One region of the Kurthia sp. ISK08 genome, then DNA from elsewhere that is predicted to be linked to it. Evidence: riboswitches for the same ligand, from Rfam matches in the RefSeq annotation. Region 1 holds a riboswitch; the other holds the start of a gene.
The links. A riboswitch is a leader RNA that binds a small molecule or an ion and turns the genes downstream of it on or off. The one in region 1 is predicted to bind FMN.
Positions count from the first base shown of each region.

Region 2: another riboswitch for FMN. It lies ahead of ACKVQX_RS00740 (ECF transporter S component); the one in region 1 lies ahead of ribE (riboflavin synthase).

Region 1 covers NZ_JBJXHL010000002.1:555,320-557,815, forward strand. Annotated here, with positions in the region: gene ACKVQX_RS06310 (metallophosphoesterase) at 1-533, shown strand, start outside; FMN riboswitch at 769-902, shown strand; FMN riboswitch at 1,000-1,133, shown strand; FMN riboswitch at 1,234-1,367, shown strand; gene ribE (riboflavin synthase) at 1,494-2,126, shown strand; partial or broken gene ribB (3,4-dihydroxy-2-butanone-4-phosphate synthase) at 2,138-2,496, shown strand, end outside.
Region 2 covers NZ_JBJXHL010000001.1:154,695-157,190, reverse strand. Annotated here, with positions in the region: gene ACKVQX_RS00745 (ATP-binding protein) at 1-882, shown strand, start outside; FMN riboswitch at 976-1,111, shown strand; gene ACKVQX_RS00740 (ECF transporter S component) at 1,271-1,852, shown strand; gene ACKVQX_RS00735 (biotin transporter BioY) at 1,905-2,456, opposite strand.

The DNA.
Region 1 (2,496 bases):
AAGCAGTTGATGGTTTTACAAAAATTGCCCCGACTTATTTTGTCGATGGTAATCATGAAATTTCAATTAATCGAGTTAAAGAGATTCATACAGCACTCCAAAAAAGGGGCGTGCATGTTTTAAATAATGAAGCAGAAACATTCCATTATAATGGTGCGCGTATTCAACTTATCGGTATTAGTGACCCTTTATCCGGCGAAACAACAGAAGATATGCTAGCAAAAGCGCTGGTGAATGTTCCACAAGATCAGTTCAAAATCTTATTAGCACACCGTTCAGAATTTGGAGAAAAATACGCACAAGCTGGAATTGACCTTGCATACACAGGACATGCACATGGCGGACAAATTCGCTTACCATTTTTAGGTGGGTTAGTCGATCATGATGCCTCACTATTACCGAAACATACAGAAGGAATTGAACAAGTGGAACAGTTGCAACACGTAATTAGCCGTGGTCTAGGAAATAGTCTCTTCCCACTACGTGTCTTCAACCGCCCAGAAATCGTCGTTACAACTTTAGAATCGAAATAAGTGGACGAGTGACCCATTTTCGCCTTCGAGTGGCCCGTTTGAACGAGCGAATGTCCTAAATCAATCAGCGAGTGACCCGTTTCGCCAGTCGAATGTTCGAATTCACACGATCCCAGTCAATTTAAGTCCCTCTCGAATCACTCAAAAGCCACGTAATCATTCGTGGTCTTTTGAGTTTTTTTGTAAAAAATCTAGTTTTCTGAATAAATTAGTGGTATGGTATAGCTACAATTAAAAAAATCTTCGGGGTCGGGTGAAATTCCCAATCGACGGTGATGCGCGTTAGAGCGATAAGTCCGTGAGCTTTTCGGAGCAGGAGCTGGTGAGAATCCAGGACCGACAGTATAGTCTGGATGAGAGAAGATGCAAAAAATTTGTTTATGATGTGAAAAAATCATAGGCTTATTTGAACATACCTTTTTCATCGACCTCATGTAAATGAAGGTCTTTTTTATTGTGACAACAGAATCGTCTTCGGGGTCGGGTGAAATTCCCAATCGACGGTGATGCGCGTTAGAGCGATAAGTCCGTGAGCTTTTTGAAGCAGGAACTGGTGAGAATCCAGTGCCGACAGTATAGTCTGGATGGGAGAAGACATGTAAAAATTTGTTTATGATCCGAAAAATCATAGGCTTATTTGAACATACCTTTTTTCAGCGACCTCATGTAAATGAAGGTCTTTTTTGTTGTATCAAACTGAATAATCCTTCGGGGTCGGGTGAAATTCCCAATCGACGGTGATGCGTGTTAGAGCGATAAGTCCGTGAGCTTTTCGGAGCAGGAGCTGGTGAGAATCCAGAACCGACAGTACAGTCTGGATGGGAGAAGGATGTGTGAACAAAACTTGTTAAAAAGACGTATGTCAACAGGTTTATTTAGACATGAATTTTAATCATTCTTCCATAAAACTACCCTGAATTGTTTCATCAATCGAGGGTAGTTTTTTATTTTGGGAAAGGAGTGGTTCGTATATTTACAGGGATTGTAGAAGAAGTTGCGACAATTCAATCGATTCGACAAGCGAATGAAAATATGGTGTTGCAAATTCAAGCAGAAAAAATTTTACAAGATGCGAAACTGGGTGATTCGATTGCAGTAAATGGTGTTTGCTTAACAATTGAAAAATTAGAGCAGTACGCTTTTCATGCGACAGTTATGAAAGAAACCTTTCATACAACAACACTACATCGTCTACAGCTACGTGAAAAAGTGAATGTTGAAAGGGCTTTACAGTTGCAAGGACGATTAGGTGGACATATTGTGACAGGACATGTTGAAACAGTCGGGAAAATTCAGAGAATCTTAAAAACATCGAACGAAATTCGCTTAACGATTGAAACAGAACCGAAATTCATCAAACAGATGGTGCCAAGAGGTTCTGTGACATTGGACGGGATTAGCTTAACGATTTTTGCGTTAAACGCGCGGACATTTGAAGTTTCGCTTATTCCGCACACATATGAAACAACGATTTTGCATATGAAAAAAGTACGTGATGTCGTCAATATCGAAACGGATTACATCGGAAAATATGTACAAAGCCAAATGGCGACAATTTTAACAGAAGATTTTTTACGAAAAAATGGATTTTGAGGTGAAAGAACATGCAAGAAATAGAAGAAGCACTTCGTGTTTTACGAGCTGGTGGCATGATTATCGTGACTGATTCTGAAACACGTGAAAATGAAGGGGATCTCGTTGCATTAGCAGAAACGATTACACCTGAACAAGTAACATTCATGGCAATTGAGGGGCGTGGATTAATTTGTACACCTATTTCTGAAGAAATGGCGACACGCTTAGCATTAGCGCCGATGACAGAAGATAATACGGATAATCATGGAACAGCCTTTACAATTTCGATTGACCATATCGATACGACAACAGGTATCAGTGCTTATGATCGTGCATTAACCATTCAAGCTTTAACAAGTGAACAAACCGTAGCACAAGATTTTCGTCG
Region 2 (2,496 bases), on a different contig from region 1:
TCAAAACCATTGCCAATAGCTATCTATCATATGCTAGAACATGTACTTGATTTAGAAGAAGAACTAGAGGAAGAATTAGAAATTGATGGTGCATATTATGTCATTTCAATTAGTCCTTTATATAGCGCTGAATCAGTACGTGGTGCAGTAGCTGTTTTACGAGATAAGACAGAAGAACACCGCCTTGATAAATTACGTTCAGACTTTATTGCGAATGTATCACATGAACTACGCACGCCGATTTCGATGCTTCAAGGATATAGTGAAGCGATTTTAGATGGTGTTGTATCATCTGAAGAAGAACGAAATGAAATGATGCGTATTATTTATGATGAATCACAGCGTATGAGCCGATTAGTAACCGATTTACTCGATTTAGCGCGTATGGAATCTGGGAAGATGCGTTTATATCTTGATGACTTAAGTATTAATCAAGTATTTGAACGTATGACACAGAAGTTCGTACAGCGCGGGAAAGAAAAAGGAATCGAAGTAAGTTATGAAACAGAGTTCTCAGATGATGCGCGCGTTCACATTGATGAAGACCGCATCGAACAAGTTGTAACGAATTTAGTGGATAACGCAATTCGTCATACAGCAAGTGGCGGCCATGTAAAGGTGCTAGCAGACCAATATGCAGGACAAGTGCGCATTCGTATTCAAGACGATGGTGCTGGTATTCCGAAAGAAGACCTTGCATATGTCTTTGAACGCTTTTATAAAGCAGATAAAGCACGAACAAGAGGTAAGGGTGGCACAGGTTTAGGTTTAGCTATTGCGAGTAATATTATTAATGCACATCGAGGTCGTATTACAGTAGAAAGTGAAGTAAATGTAGGTACAACCTTTACATTCTTCCTACCACTACCAGATGAAATTTAATGAATAAAGAAAAAGTCTTGAATTCGAGAGAAACTTCTCTTTACAATTCAAGACTTTTTTTGTATGATGAATGTGTGAAAAAAAATAAATACGGTTCATCTTCGGGGCAGGGTGTAATTCCCGACCGGCGGTAATGAAGTGTTTAACATTTCTCAGCCCGCGAACCTTAACAGGTTGATTTGGTGCAACTCCAAAGCCGACAGTATAGTCTGGATGGGAGAAGGTGAAGGTACAGCGTTGTGTTCAAAAAAATGAGTGAACAACGTTTATTTAATGTTGCCTAATTCTCCCGCGTAGAAGTACTTCTACGTGGGATTTCTATTTTAAATAAGCACACGCAGCCTTACCTCTTTTTGAAGTGATCCGCAACAAAAGGAGAAAACAGAATATGAAGAACAAGAAGTTACGTCGCATGATTGCAATTGGGATGTTAAGTAGTATTGCATTTTTACTACACTTAATTAATTTCCCAATTCCGCCATTCCCGAATTTTTTAGAGGTAGATTTCGGTGATATCCCAGCGTTAGTCGCAATGATTATTATGGGACCACTTGCAGGGATTTTAGTCGAGTTACTAAAGAATGTCATTGACTGGGTATACACAGGTAGTCCAACGGGGGTACCTGTAGGGCATATGGCAAACTTTGTAACAGGCTTATTATTTATCCTTCCAACGTACTTTGTTTATAAAAAATTAAGTACAAAAAAAGGATTGGGAATTGGTCTTGTTGTAGGTACAATCTCTATGGCAGTAGGTATGAGTGTATTAAATTACTTCGTCTTTATGCCAATGTATAATTACTTCTTAAACATGCCTGTTGAAACAGGGGCTGCATTACGTGCTACAATCGTAGCGGGTGTGCTACCATTCAATATTATTAAAGGTGTTCTTGTAACAATTGTCTTCCTACTATTATTTAATGTAATGGGTAAGTGGATGACGAAAGAACGCAGAAGTTTCCAAGCATAACGATAAAAAAGCTTTGGCATTTTCTTAAATGCCAAAGCTTTTTGTATGAGTTTTAATGTTGTACACGTAGTAATTGCGCATGTAATAAGCGATTTCGTACAACAATACCTGCTAATGCAGATAAAATGGCTTTAATCACACCAACAAGTAAGAATGGATAGACACCACCCATAAATGCACCAGTCCAAGATAAATCAGCACTGAATTTTAGCCAGATTGTACCGAAAGCAAGTGTTACAATCATTCCGATAATATTAGCAATGATTGCTTGTACCTTTGTAAAACCGAATCTTTCAAGGTATAAACCGATTGCTACAGCTGCTGGTAAGAAGCCGATAATATAGCCACCAGTTGGTCCTGCAACAACGCCTAGACCACCTGACATACCACTGAAGACTGGAATCCCAATTGCGCCTAGTAATATGTAAATAAACACAGATAGTGAGCCATAACGAAGTCCTAGAATTGTAACAGCTAAACCAATTGCAAATGTTTGTCCTGTAATTGGAATGAGTGGCAGTGGAATCGTAACCTGTGCAAAAATCCCGATAATTGCTGCGAATAATGCGGAAAGAATCCACATCTTCAATTGTTCATTTCTCATAAAAATCCCCTTTGTGTAAACTTATTTTAAAACTAGTTAA